DNA from 3 places in the Rhizobium sp. O111 genome. Region 3 is predicted to be linked to each of the others. Evidence: riboswitches for the same ligand, from Rfam matches in the RefSeq annotation. Region 3 holds a riboswitch; each other region holds the start of a gene.
What was found. A riboswitch is a leader RNA that binds a small molecule or an ion and turns the genes downstream of it on or off. The one in region 3 is predicted to bind cobalamin.
Positions count from the first base shown of each region.

Region 1 (4,722 bases), on a different contig from region 3:
CCTGTGGAAGATCAGCAATGGCGAGGTGACGACGGTCGGCGAATTGAGCGCCGAAGAGGTCACCAAGATCAAGACCGCGCAGTAAAGGTACCAGGCGACATGGGAGCTGTGCTCCCATGTCGCACCAGTCCGGTCTGGGCGCATATGTGCTTTGTTGGGTAAGCAGTGTCGTTCGCGGATCGCGCGACGTAAAAACGGCACCATGCATTTGGCAACCAACACGACAGGCCATCGACATATGAAAAAGCGCTCAATCCTTTCGTCGATCTGTTCGATCGCCAGCCTGCTCGTCATGACATCCGCGGCATCCGCCGAGGACATCGAGCACGGGAGGCGGGTGTTCAGGCTGTGCGTCGCCTGTCACACGGTCGATTCCGAACGCAACGGCTTCGGCCCGCATCTGAAGAGCGTCGTTGGTCGCCCAGCCGGAAGCTTGCCCGACTACAGATATTCCGACGCGATGAAGACAGCCGGCGCGGGTGGGCTTGTCTGGGATGAGGCGGCGCTCTCGGAGTTTCTGTCCAGCCCCAAGAAGAAAGTGCCGGGAACGAAGATGAGCTTCGGCGGCCTCTGGACGACGTCGGAGATCAGCGACCTGATCGGCTATCTCCGAGCCAATCCCTAGACGCGCCAAATGTCGGCTCGTCACGTCTTGACGTCTTGACGTCTTGACGCCGGATCGCCTAAGTCAGCCTCGATGGTTCCCGAAGGGATGACTTCCGACGGGATTAATAGGGAACACGGTGCGGATGACCCGAATGGGGCCAAGACCGTGGCTGCCCCCGCAACTGTAAGCGGATTGCCTGATGTCCTTGTGGTGTTCGTCTCGAACGCCATGCCACTGCGAAGCTCTTCGTGGGAAGGCAGATGTTAGGCGCATATTCGCAAGCCAGGAGACCTGCCGTCAAAACAGTGTCCACCATCCCGGACGGGGTTGTCCGGAGAGGAGCATCATATGATGGTTTTTGACGTCAGCCGCTGGCGCGGTCCCGCTTTATTCCCCTCCGCAATCTCATGGCCGTGATTCCGCGATAGCTTTCGCCGCCGCATGATGTCAGGCGAGCGCTTTGCTGTTTCGTCCTGCATCATCCGTGGCGGTCCCGCTTCGAGTTTCACAGCCACGGCCAGTCGGCTGCGGGCTTCAGCCATACATGAGGACCAATATGAACCGCATCATCCTGCGAACCGCGCTGCTTTCGATCGCGACGGCTTGCGCTTTCACCACCTTTCTACCCTCTGCCCACGCCGCGGCAACGACCTATCCGCTGACGATCACCAATTGCGGCCAGCAGGTGACATTCGACAGCGCGCCGAAGAAGACGGTGTCGATCGGTCAGGGCATGACCGAAATTCTCTATTCGCTCGGCCTCGCCGACAAGATCGTCGGCACGGCGGTCTGGGTCGGGCCGGTGCTGCCCGCCTATGCCGAGGTCAACCAGAAGATCAAGCGGCTGGCCGACAATGATCCGAGCTTTGAATCCGTCGTCGGTCAGGAGCCGGATCTGGTTGCGGCCGAGTTCGAGTGGCATGTCGGCACGCAAGGGTCGGTCGGCAAGCGCGAGCAGTTCGCCGGGCTCGGCATCAAGACCTATGTTTCGCCGGCCGATTGCGTCGCGAAGGTCAATACCGATGGTGGCGACGGGGTGCGTAGCGAGCTCTTCACCATGGAGCTGATCTACCAGGAGATCGCCGAACTGGCGGAAATCTACGACATCCAGGATCGCGGCGCGGCCCTGATCGCCGACTTGAAGAAGCGCGAAGCGGATGCCGTGGCATCGCTTGGCGGGTCGGCTAAGGATCTGCCTGTCGCCTTCTGGTTTTCCAGCAAGGAAGTGCAGGGCGATGCCTTTATCGCCGGCAAGAACAGCGCTCCGGCCTATATTTTGAAAACGCTCGGCGCCCGCAACGTCGTCAGCACCGAGGAAGAGTGGCCGCTGGTCGGATGGGAAACCATCGCGCAGGCCAATCCTGCGGTCATCGTCATCGCCACCATGGACCGCCGCCGCTATGCAGCCGACGATCCGAAGGTGAAGATCGATTTCCTTGAAAAGGACCCTGTCACCAGCCAGCTCGATGCCGTCAAGAACAGGCACTTCGTCGAGATGGATGCGCAGTCGATGAACCCGACGATCCGCACCATCGATGGCCTGGAACGCCTCGCCGTCGGCATCAAGTCCTTCGGTCTTTCCAAGTGAGGCACGCGTCGATTGCCCACCGGGGATGGAGAACGCTGGTCGCGCTCTTCGTCCTTGCCATCGTGGCATTGGGCTTTGTCATCAGTCTCGCCGTGTCCATCGGCGAGATCTCCATTCCTGTCGGCACGACCGCCAAGGCCGTGGCGAACCGTGTCTTCGGCACCGGCTTTGAACTCAGCCGCATCCATGAAGGCATCATCTGGGATTATCGCCTGAGCCGCGCGCTTGTGGCAGCCAGCGCCGGAGCCGCTCTTGCGCTATGCGGCGCGGTGCTGCAGGCGCTGCTGCGCAATCCGCTGGCCGAGCCCTATGTGCTCGGCATCTCGGCCGGCGCGTCAACTGGGGCCGTCGCGGTCATGATCCTCGGCTTCGGCTATGGCGTGTTGACGCTTTCGGCCGGCGCTTTCGTCGGCGCAGTCGCGGCGTTCCTGCTGGTGTCGTTGCTGGCGGCAGGCTCCGGCGGCGGGACGGACCGTATCATTCTCGCCGGTGTCGCTGGCTCGCAGCTCTTCAACGCGCTGACATCCTATATCGTCACCACATCGGCCAATGCCGAGCAGGCGCGCGGCGTCATGTTCTGGCTTCTCGGCAGCCTGTCCGGTGTGCGCTGGCCGGATGTCTATCTCGCCGCTCCTGTTGCGATCGCCGGCTTTCTCGTCTGCATGCTCTATGCCCGTGCGCTCGACGCCTTCACCTTCGGCACCGACGCTGCGGCAGCGCTCGGCATTCCTGTCGCTGGCATCCGGATCGTGCTGCTCGCACTCACGGCGCTGCTTACGGCGACGATGGTCTGCATCGTTGGCTCGATCGGCTTCGTCGGGCTGGTCATTCCGCATGCGGCGCGTTTCGTGGTCGGGCCGGGGCATGGGCGCCTGTTGCCGGCAACGGCGATATCCGGAGCGATCTTCATGGTGATCGCCGATATCGTCTCACGCGTCATCATTCCGCAGCAGGTGTTGCCGATCGGCGTCGTCACCGCGCTCTTCGGCGCGCCGGCATTCGCGCTCATTCTCTACAAGGCGAGGCGGCCAGCATGAGCATTTCCATCAGCGACGTGCATTGGGCAACATCAGGCGTGCTTGTCGTCAAGGGCGTGAGCCTTGAGGTCCCTACCGGCCAGACGCTCGGTCTCATCGGGCCGAACGGTTCGGGAAAATCCAGCCTGCTGCGGTTGATCGGCGGGTTGCGCAAGGTCAAGAGCGGCGTCATCGCCCTCGGCGATACCGGTATCGATACGCTGGCGCGCCGCGATATCGCGAGGCGCGTTGCCTTTGTCGAGCAGCAGGCCACGACGGAGACACAGGTGACGGTGACCGAGGTCGTCCGTCTCGGGCGCACGCCGCATCGTGGTCCGCTGGCGCCGTGGAGCGCCAATGACGAGGAGGCGGTCGAGAATGCTCTGCGGCAGGTGGGCATGGTCGAGAAGGCGCGGCAGCTCTGGCATACGCTGTCTGGCGGCGAGCGCCAACGTGTGCATATCGCGCGCGCACTGGCGCAGACGCCGACCGAGCTTCTGCTCGACGAACCGACCAATCATCTCGACATCCAGCATCAGCTCGAAATCCTGTCGCTGGTTGCCAAGCTGCCGGTCACAAGCATCGTCGCGCTGCATGATCTGAACCTCGCCGCCATGTTTTGCGACAGGATTGCTGTGCTTAGCCAGGGTCGGCTTGTTGCGGTCGGACCGGCGGACGAGGTATTGACCGAAGACTTGATCGCCGACGTGTTCGGGGTGCGCGCCCATATCGAGCGCTCGCCGCATCATGGTCGGCAGCATATCCATTTTCTTGGCTGTATTTCTTGAGGTCCGATGTCCATCAGACAAACCAATTTCGATTTGAAGGAAGAGATCAGGGACTATTGGTCCAAGCGCTCGCAGACTTTCGATCTTGCCTTCGGCCACAGGATACCGCGTGGCCCGGAGTTCGACGCCTGGCAGCAGCCGATGCGCGACCATCTGGGGACCAAGCCGTTGCGTGTCCTCGAACTTGCCTGCGGCACCGGCGAGGTCACGGCGGTGATCCACGATCTCGGCCACGATGTGACCGCGCTGGATTTCTCCGAGGCCATGCTGTCCATCGCGAAAGCCAAGCACGCCGGCAAGGAACGGCTGCGCTTCGTGCTCGCCGATGCCGAAAATCCGATGGAGCCGGATGGCTGCTACGACGCGATCATCTGCCGGCATCTGGTCTGGACGCTGACAGATCCCGCAAAGGCATTCGGCGAGTGGCATCGGGTCTTGAAGCCGGGTGGCACGCTTCTGGTCTTCGACGGCGATTGGGCAAAGCCAACGCGCCTTGGACGCGCGGCGGCATGGATTATCCGGCAGATCGATCGCTTCTGCGGCGCGGACCGGCATTATGACGGCGCGATGAGCGAGCGTCATTCGACGATCATGGCTGAACTCCCCTTCGGCGCCGGGCTGCGGACGGATGATCTCATTCCACAATTGAAGCAGGCCGGTTTCGTGAGCTTCGAGATCTCGTCGCATGGACCGATCGCGAAGGCGCAGCGGCGTGGCGCCAAC
Region 1 covers NZ_JBSHXL010000002.1:134,512-139,233, forward strand. The annotation lists gene ACVTFQ_RS20255 (ABC transporter substrate-binding protein) at 1-85, shown strand, start outside; gene ACVTFQ_RS20260 (c-type cytochrome) at 239-625, shown strand; cobalamin riboswitch at 682-920, shown strand; gene ACVTFQ_RS20265 (ABC transporter substrate-binding protein) at 1,164-2,195, shown strand; gene ACVTFQ_RS20270 (FecCD family ABC transporter permease) at 2,192-3,232, shown strand; gene ACVTFQ_RS20275 (ABC transporter ATP-binding protein) at 3,229-3,999, shown strand; gene ACVTFQ_RS20280 (class I SAM-dependent methyltransferase) at 4,012-4,722, shown strand, end outside.
Region 1: another riboswitch for cobalamin. It lies ahead of ACVTFQ_RS20265 (ABC transporter substrate-binding protein); the one in region 3 lies ahead of bluB (5,6-dimethylbenzimidazole synthase).

Region 2 (4,722 bases), 360 kb from region 3:
TGATGCCGACCTTCGCGGTCTTGACGTCGGCGCGCATCAGCTTGTTGACCGTCAGATTGCGGATCCAGCCGACATCGTGGGCGCTGCGGATGCTTTCGCCGCGCAGGTGAAAACGCCATGTCGCGAAGGAGTAGCCGAAGGTGCTGCGCACGACCAGCGACGAGGTGATGACGGCGGCCAAGACCAGCGCCGTGATCGGGAAGTCGCCTGTGATTTCGAGCGCCAGGAAGGTCATGGTCAGCGGCCCGCCGATGACGGCGACGGCAAGCGAGCTCATGCCGACGACGGCGTAGATGATCGGCGTCAGCGTTGCGTGCGCGAAGTAGGGAGCCGAATAGGCGAAGAACTTGCCAAGCAGCGCGCCCATGAACAGCGAGGCGAAGAACAGGCCGCCACGGAAGCCGGAGCCGATCGAGATCGCTGATGCCAGCGCCTTGAGCAGGAAAAGTCCGATCAGCACGGGAATCACGACTTCACGGTCGAGATTGAGATGCAGCGCGCCATGGCCTGCCGACAGCACCTGCGGTGTCACCAGCGCGAGCAGCCCAACGATGATGCCGCCAAGCGCCGGGCGGAAGGGGAGCGCGATCGAGCTGCGGCGTGCGAGCTCCTCGATAAAGGCGACGCCCTGCATGATCAGGATGCCGATGCCGGCGCAGAAGGCGCCGAGCAGGATGGCCGGCACGTAATCGGCCGGCATGACGGTGCCGAAATCGCCGACATCGATGATGAAGTCGCTGCCGGCCAGCAGCCGGGCGACCAGCGTGGAGACGAGCGCCGACACGACGACCGGTGTGAGCGACACGATCGTGTAAGTGCCGATGATCAGCTCGAAGGCGTAGAAGGCACCCGTGAGCGGCGCGTTGAAGGCGGCCGCGATAGCGCCGGCGGCGCCGCAGCCGACGAGAACGCGCAGGTCGGCGCGGCGCAGCTGCAGCTTGAAGCCGAGCTTCGAGGCGATGCCGGACGCCAACTGCGTGTAGCCGGCTTCGAGGCCGACGGATGCGCCGAAGCCGTTGGAGATCAGGTTCTGGATCGCGACGATGATGCTGTCGGTCAAGGACAGGCGGCCGCCATGCAGCGCGTTGGCCTCGATCGGGTCGACCATCGGCTTCTTGCGGGTCTTCGCCAGCACATACATCAGAAGACCGAGAAGGATGCCGCCGCAGACGGGGGCCGCCATCAGCAGGAACTTGTCGTCGATCTGAGAGGAGCTCAAACGCTCGACATCGCTGATCCCGAAGATCAGACTGTGCATCTCGCGCGAAATCAGGCTCATGCCGGTGACGGCGAGGCCAGACGTGACGCCGATCAGCGCGCCGGCCAGCACCATGCCCATTTCGCTGCGCCTCAGGAGCGCGCGCATGCGCCCCGCATCGAGCAGTGTGTGTAGCGGGCCGAGCCGTCTAAGATTGATTTTCAGGCGCATGATGGGGAAACTAGGCGGGCGAAAGCCCGTTCAAGGGTGGCGAAGGAGGGGACATTTGCGGTGCTGCGCCGCATGCGCTGCAAATGCGGCAAAAACCCGGCTGACGCAACAAGTTTTTATGACATTAAGTGCCTGATTATAGACGATAAATTTGGTAGAGATGATCGTCTTGAGGGTTGATGTCAATCAATTTGGCTGGTGGCCGCGATTGGCGGTCGATTGACTTCGCTGTCGCGCTTGCCTAACCATGGATCGATAACGGATGGTTCCGGATCGCCAAAAGCGGTGCGGATGAAAAGGGAATGTGACGGGGTGGACCCAACCAGGGCGCCTTCATCACAGCCGACCCCGCGACTGTAGAGCGGTCAGGGTCTTCCGTCCGGCGTCGGATGTTCTCTTGCCGGCTGCCTGCGTGGTGCAGGCGGGCGAGGGGCGGAAGACGGCGGAAAAGCCACTGGCAATGCAAGCCATGATCAACCGGGGTTGGACGCCTCTAAATCTACGAATCGTCCGCCTTTTCATGATTGCAGCCGGGAAGGCGAGGAAGAACCGATGGCACGATCGGGATGGCCTGCGTGGCTATCCCGATCGTCGCCTGGACCCGCGAGCCAGGAGACCTGCCAATCGTGCCGGGCGCAAAGCCCAACCCTGGGCAAATGTGCCCAATGCCAGCACGGAGGTTGTCATGGCAGACAATGAGATTTTGGCGTCGGCGTCAGGCCGGACGCGCTCCTGTGAAGTCGTCCACGCATGACGACGGTATCCTCTACGCTTATTTTAGGTGGCGCCCGTTCCGGCAAGTCGCGCTTTGCCGAGCAGCTCGTCATCGACAGCGGCCTCGAGCGCCACTACATCGCCACCGGCCGCGCCTGGGACGAGGAGATGCGTGCACGGATCGAGCAGCACAAGGCCGATCGCGGCGACCTCTGGACGACGCATGAGGAACCGCTCGATCTCGCAGGCCGGCTTGCCGCGATCGATGGCGAGGGGCGGGCGGTGCTTGTCGATTGCCTGACGCTCTGGGTCACCAATCTGATGATGGATGAGCGCGACATGGCGGCGGCGTTCGCGGCACTGGCCGCCTATCTGCCTCAGGCGAAGGCGCGCCTCGTCATCGTTTCCAATGAAGTCGGCCTCGGCATCGTGCCCGAGAACCGCATGGCGCGCGAGTTTCGCGACCATGCCGGGCGACTGCACCAGATGATCGCGGCGGTCGCCGCGGATGTGTATTTTATCGCGGCGGGACTGCCGCTGAAAATGAAGGGTTGAATTGATGAACCAGCAGAAGATCCCCGCCACCGTCATCACCGGCTTCCTCGGCGCCGGCAAGACGACGATGATCCGCAACCTGTTGACCAATGCGGGCGGCAAGAAGATCGCGCTCATCATCAACGAGTTCGGCGATCTCGGCGTCGATGGCGAAGTGCTGAAGGGCTGCGGCGCGGAAAACTGCACCGAGGACGATATCATCGAGCTCACCAATGGCTGCATCTGCTGCACGGTGGCCGACGACTTCATCCCGACGATGAGCAAGCTCCTGGAGCGCGAGAACCGGCCGGATCATATCGTCATCGAAACCTCCGGCCTCGCCCTGCCACAGCCGCTGGTCGCCGCCTTCAACTGGCCCGACATCCGCACGCAGGTGACGGTCGATGGCGTGATCACCGTGGTCGACAGCGCCGCCGTGGCCGCCGGCCGCTTCGCCGACGATCACGACGCCGTCGACGCCCGCCGCGTCGAGGACGAGACGCTCGACCACGAGAGCCCGATCGAGGAACTCTTCGAGGACCAGCTGACCTGCGCCGACCTGATCGTGCTCAACAAGACCGACCTCATCGACGGCGCCGGCCTTGCCCGGGTGCGTGACGAGGTCGCTTCGCGCACGGCGCGCAAGCCCGCGATGATCGAGGCGAAGAACGGCGACGTGCCGGCAAGCGTGCTGCTCGGCCTTGGCATCGGCACCGAGGGAGATATCGGCAACCGCAAGTCCCATCACGAGCTTGAACATGAGGATGGTACGCCGCACGATCACGACGAGTTCGATAGCTTCGTGGTAGAGCTCGGACCGATCGCCGATCCGGCCGCCTTTGTCGAGAGCCTGAAGGGCATCATTGCCGAGCACGACGTTCTGCGCCTCAAGGGCTTCGTCGACGTTCCCGGCAAGCCGATGCGGCTGCAGTTGCAGGCCGTCGGAAGCCGTATCGACCACTATTTCGACCGTGCCTGGGCTGCCGGCGAGGCGCGCGGTACGCGGCTGGTGGTGATCGGGCTGCATGAGATGGATGAGAGCGCGGTGCGTCAGGCGATTTCGGCGCTCGCATAAGGCAAGACGATGCATCTGCTTCTAGCCCAGCAGGGAACGATCAGCGACGGCGAGGAGGCGATCGATCTCGGTCAGTCGCCCGGCGACATCCTGTTTCTCTCCGCTGCCGACACCGAACTGGCGGCGGTAGCAGCCGCGCATCGTCAGCGAGGTGGGGGACGGTCGCTGCGCATCGCCAGCCTGATGAGCCTCAAGCATCCGATGTCCGTCGATGCCTATGTCGAGCGCACGGCGAGGCATGCGAAGCTGATCATCGTCAGAGCGCTCGGCGGCGCCAGTTATTTTCATTATGCGCTGGAGGCGCTACATGCGGCGGCGGCGCGTCACGGGGCGCTGATCGCGGTGCTGCCGGGAGATTCGAAGCCGGATGCGGGTTTGACGCTGTTTTCGAATGTGCCGCTTGAGGATCTCAACGCGCTCTGGGCCTATCTGATCGAGGGGGGCGATGCGAATACGCATGCGTTTCTCGACTATGCCGAGGCGATGTTGTCGGGCGATGAGAAGCCGGAGGCGGCGGCGCCGTTGATGAAAGCCGGGATCTGGTGGCCGGGGCGGGGCGTTGTTGGGGTTGAGGAGTGGAAGTCTCACGTTGATCTCCTCTTCTCCCCAGCGGGGAGAAGATGCCCGGCAGGGCAGATGAGGGGGGCGAACGACGCAAGGAGTGAGCAGCAGTACGGCGATGGCATCACTTGTGGCGCCGCCCCCTCATCCGACCCTTCGGGCCACCTTCTCCCCGTGGGGGAGAAGGGAAGACCCACCATCGCCATCTCCTTCTACCGCGCCCTCGTGCAAAGCGGCGAAACTCGCCCGGTCGAGGCGCTGATCGAAGCGCTGATCGCCGAGGGGGTTCGGCCGCTGCCGGTCTTCGCCTATAGTCTCAAGGACCCCGTCTCCAAGGGCATCCTCGAAAGCGTCTTCGCGGCCACCAAGCCGGATGTCGTCATCAACACTACAGGTTTCGCGGTCTCGG
Region 2 covers NZ_JBSHXL010000001.1:1,877,641-1,882,362, reverse strand. The annotation lists gene ACVTFQ_RS09535 (chloride channel protein) at 1-1,429, opposite strand, end outside; cobalamin riboswitch at 1,676-2,068, shown strand; gene cobU (bifunctional adenosylcobinamide kinase/adenosylcobinamide-phosphate guanylyltransferase) at 2,180-2,698, shown strand; gene cobW (cobalamin biosynthesis protein CobW) at 2,703-3,752, shown strand; gene cobN (cobaltochelatase subunit CobN) at 3,762-4,722, shown strand, end outside.
Region 2: another riboswitch for cobalamin. It lies ahead of cobU (bifunctional adenosylcobinamide kinase/adenosylcobinamide-phosphate guanylyltransferase); the one in region 3 lies ahead of bluB (5,6-dimethylbenzimidazole synthase).

Region 3 (4,722 bases):
GCCAACATCACGCTCGGCGTCGTCAAGTCGATGACCGATGGCCTGCATGTCGGCCCGATCCTGCTCGGCGCGGCGATGCCCGCCCACATCCTGGCGCCGTCGGTCACCTCGCGCGGCGTCGTCAACATGGCGGCCCTTGCGGTCGTCGAGGCATCCCAGCCTGCATGATCTGGGCTGCGTGATTTGCCTTGGACGCTGAAAATGCGTTAGGCTCTGAGCGGCAGCTTGTTAAGACAAGCCATGTATATCGAAGGGCGGGCCATGGTCCGCCCTTCGCCATTTGGTATTTGCTCACTGACGGGACGATGCCTTGAAACGCCTCACGCTGGCCGCAGCACTCCTGATTGCCCTTTCCGCCCCTGCCTATGCGCAGCTGGCGCCGATCTGCGGTCAGCTGCGCGCCCGCCTAGCAACCATCCCAGAGACGATCGGCGGCGGCACGTCGCCGGAAATACGCCGCTTCGCGAGCGCCATTACCGAACAGAACCTCGAGCTTCGCAAACTGCGCAGCGACCAACGCCGCAGCGGTTGCAGCAGCGGCAGTATGGTCGTCATCGGCGGCGACAATGCCGGCTATTGCGGCGAGCTCGAACAGGCCGAAGCGAAGATGCTCGACAACATCGCCGACCTGCAGATGCGCCGTGACGAGTTGCGCGCGCAAAGCCCGGACGCTCGCCTGCGCAACGAACTCTTCGCCGCACTCGACGAAAACAACTGCAACGCGCCCGTGCAGCAACATGAAGAGCCGCAATATGCGAACCCGCCCAGCATCGATGATCAGGCGATGCGCAGTGACACCTTCATTCCGCTCGGCGGCGAGCGTCAGCGCTCCTACGAGTTCTCGCCTGGCGGCCAGCCGCTCACGCATCTGAACACGATCTGCGTGCGCAGCTGCGACGGCGGCTTCTTCCCCATCCGCTCGAACGCAACCTCTTTCGATTTCGCCCGCGACGCCAACACCTGCCAGCAGATGTGCCCGGGCATCGAAACCGAGCTCTACTATCACGACGTCTCCAGCGGCGAGACGGAGAACATGATCTCGGCCTCCACGGGCGCGCCCTACAGCGCCATGCCGAATGCATTCGCCTACAAGAACCGCAAGCCCGGCGAAAAGTCGTCCTGCAGCTGCAATCTGCCCGCCTATTACGAACAGATGCGCCGCAACCAGTCTGTGAGCGCGCCGTCGCCGCAAAGCTCGATCACCACGATCGAAACCCCGAACACCGCCGCCGCCAAGCCCGAAACCCAACCTACGCCACAGCCGCCAGCGCCCCAGTCGCAGATCCCCGATCGCCCCTATGATCCCAGTGCCGGCAAGGTGCGCCAGGTGGGGCCGCAGTTCCTCGCCGGCGATCAAGGGTCGATCGACCTGAAACACCCAGCCATGCCGGGAGCCCAGCCCCAGCAACCGCCGGCGCAGAAGCAATAGCTGGCGTCGTGGGTTACACGCCCTCGCCCCAGCGATCGGTAAACACCAGCTCCTCCAGCGGCAGCCGCTGCCGCCAGCCCTTCACCGCGAGCTCCGGCTCCTCGTAGAGCCGGTCGACATAACCGACACAGAGCCAGGCGACGATCTCGATCCGCTCGGGCACGCCGAGCGCCCGCTTCAGATCCGCCTCGTGGAAGATGCTGACCCAGCCGACGCCGATGCCCTCGGCGCGCGCCGCGAGCCACAAGTTCTGCACCGCGCAGACGGTGGAGTAGGAATCCATCCGCATATTGTGCGTCCGCCCCAGCACCACGTCGCCGCAGCGATCCGGATCGCAGGTCACGCAGATCCCGACGGGTGCCGTGCGAATGCCCTCGAGTTTCAAGGCGCGATATGCCTGCTGCCGCTCGCCGGAAAACATCTCCGCCGCCTCGGCATTCGCCTTGGCGAAGGCCTTCCACACGGTCGATCGGACGGCCCGATCGCGCACCACGATGAAATTCCAAGGCTGCATGAAGCCGACGGACGGCGCGTGATGCGCGGCAGCCAGCAGGCGTCCGATCACGTCATCGGGCACGGCATCCGGTAGGAACTCCGATCGCACGTCGCGTCTGGTCTCGATGGCTCTGTAAACGGCGTCGCGCTCGCTCGCCGAAAAGGCGCCGGCTCTCGCAAGAGAGCCAGATTGGTCTGGTCGCATCGTCAATCCCCAACAACACAACCGGCCGCTGTCCAGGCGGTCAGTCTATGATTGTCGGGCCGGTCTTCTGACTTGGCGTCATCCGTCTGCCACGCCTTCCCGGCAAAGAGCGCCAGTGGCATCAAGCGGCAGACGTCGGCCTTACAGCGTTGGGCACGTTCCGGTCTTGCACCGAATTCCCGATTCTCCCGCAAGCCTGCGGGCACCCGACGCGCCACCTATGCCGACAAACCGCGCACGATGCAATCGCTCAAGCTTCGACCGGGAAATATCGGACATAGGCGAATTCGTCACCATCCGGTGACCAGTTCGGAACATTGATCGACCCCTGCCCACCGAACAGCTCGAACAGCGTCGTCAGGTTGCCGCCGTCCATATCCATGATCCGCATCCGCACATGCTTGTCGCGCGGATGGTCGAACACATCGGGATCGTAGGAAATCAGCACGACTTTGTCGTTCTTCGGAGAGGGATGCGCGAACCAGTTGCCGTAATTGTCGTGCGTCACCTGTTCCACGCCCGTCCCGTCGGGATGGATGCGCCAGATCTGCATCAATCCGGTGCGGCTGGAGTTGAAATAGATCCAGCGCCCGTCGGCCGAATAATCCGGCCCGTCATTGCGGCCCTCGCCATGCGTCAACCGCCGCTCTTCGCCGCCGGTCACGTCGATCGTGTAGATGTCGAACACGTCGCCGCGAATACCGCAATAGGCGAGCTCCTTCCCGTCAGGCGACCAGCCATGCCAGTAGGACGGATGATTGGTGGTCACCAGCTGCGGCGCCCCGCCCTCGATCGGCAGCGTGTAGATCGCCGCTTTGCCGAACTCGATCTTGTCTGTGATCACGATGCGAGTGCCATCGGGTGAAATCCCGTGGTCGTTGTTGCAGGCGGTCGCGAAGCCGCTATCGACCTTCTGCACTTTCGCTGAACCATCGAGCGCCAGCTTGTAGAGCATGCCCTGATCGTTGAGCAGGAGATAGCTGCCGTCAGGAGCGTAATTCGGGGCTTCGACCAGCCTCTCGGTCTGCCAGATCACGCGGGCCTCACCCGTCTTGACGTTGTAGATCTCGACGGAACTGCGCATGCAAACTCTCCTCTGACGCGAACATATCCATGACCTACGACAGCCAAATAAGGCACGCAAGGATCGCCCCCGCGCCGCCATGGCAGGGTCCATCCGGAACACACGCTACATGAGGCAACCGGCTGCCGAAAAGTTTGTGATCAAAAAAGCGTTAAGCCCGCGAAACAACAATGGTTCATCTAGCGTTCATGACGAAGATGTGACAGTTCGGTGACGTTATGATGACACTGGAGTTCCGCCATTGATCGCCCAAGTTTTCAAGTCCGGAGCGGCAATGCGCGAAGCGGCGCTCTATGGTGGCGTCGGCGCGGATACCCGCCCCTCCATCCTGCGCGGCGTAATTGCAGTCGCCCTGACGGCGGTGATGGCGCTGCTTGCAACCTTCTCGGTCGAAGTGATCGCGCGCGGCGGTGCAACCGATGTGGGCGCATTTCTGTCTTCCACGGCCCGTCCAGGCATGACCACGGTCGTGATGCTGACCATCGTTATGCTCTGCGTCGATGCGGTGCTGGGCCGCCGTTTCCTCTCTGCACTGGTCGTGCTGCCGCTCGTCCTCGTCCCGGCGCTCGTCTCCAATCAGAAGCAGCACTACCTCTCCGATCCGCTCTATCCCTCGGACATGCTGTTCGGCCGCCAGATTCTCGAGTTGCTTCCGGTCATGGTCCGCGACCGCCCGATGACGGCTATCGCGGTTGCCGTCGGCATCCTGCTCTCCGTCACTGGCCTCGTGCTGGCATGGCGCTACGCCTGGCGCCGCCTGCCGAAGATGGCGCGCCGCAACCGCATCCGTAATCTCTGCCTGACGGTTCCCGTCATCGCCGCCTTCGGCTCGCTGATGGATTACTCGCAGTATTCCTATATCCGCGACCGCCTGCAGGTGGTGCCGATGATGTGGGACCAGAAGGAGAACTACCGCAGCAACGGCTTCATCCTCGCTTTCATCTTCAACATCCCGATGGCCGACGTCGCCTCGCCCGCCGGCCTCAATGCGCAGGCGCTCGATGCCATCCCGTCGCGCAATTACGGCTATCTCAGCGGCCCGAGCGACAAGCCTGACGTTATCATGCTGATGAGCGAATCCTTCTGGGATCCGACGCGCCTCAAGACGCTGAAATTCTCCGAAGACCCGATGCCGACGATCCGCGCGGCGCAGTCCGGCCATGTCTTCTCGCCCGAGTTCGGCGGCATGACCGCCAATGTCGAGTTCGAGGCGCTGACCGGCTTCTCGAATGCCTTCCTGCCCTATGGCAGCATTCCCTACCAGCAGTATATCCGCAACGACATCCCGTCGCTCGCCACCTTTTTCCGCGGCGAAGGCTATGCGGCCCGTGCGCTGCATCCGTTCAGCGGCTGGTTCTGGAACCGCAACGAGGTCTACAAGGATTTCGGCTTCGAGGAGTTCCGCACCGAAGAAACCATGCCGACCATGGAAAAGCGTGGCATCTTCGCCTCCGACGACAGCCTGATGAAGGAGATCATGCAGGAAGCCGACGGGCTCGACCGGCCCTT
Region 3 covers NZ_JBSHXL010000001.1:1,516,931-1,521,652, forward strand. The annotation lists gene ACVTFQ_RS07760 (NADP-dependent malic enzyme) at 1-168, shown strand, start outside; gene ACVTFQ_RS07765 (DUF2865 domain-containing protein) at 311-1,429, shown strand; gene bluB (5,6-dimethylbenzimidazole synthase) at 1,443-2,129, opposite strand; cobalamin riboswitch at 2,170-2,354, opposite strand; gene ACVTFQ_RS07775 (TolB family protein) at 2,380-3,213, opposite strand; gene ACVTFQ_RS07780 (LTA synthase family protein) at 3,488-4,722, shown strand, end outside.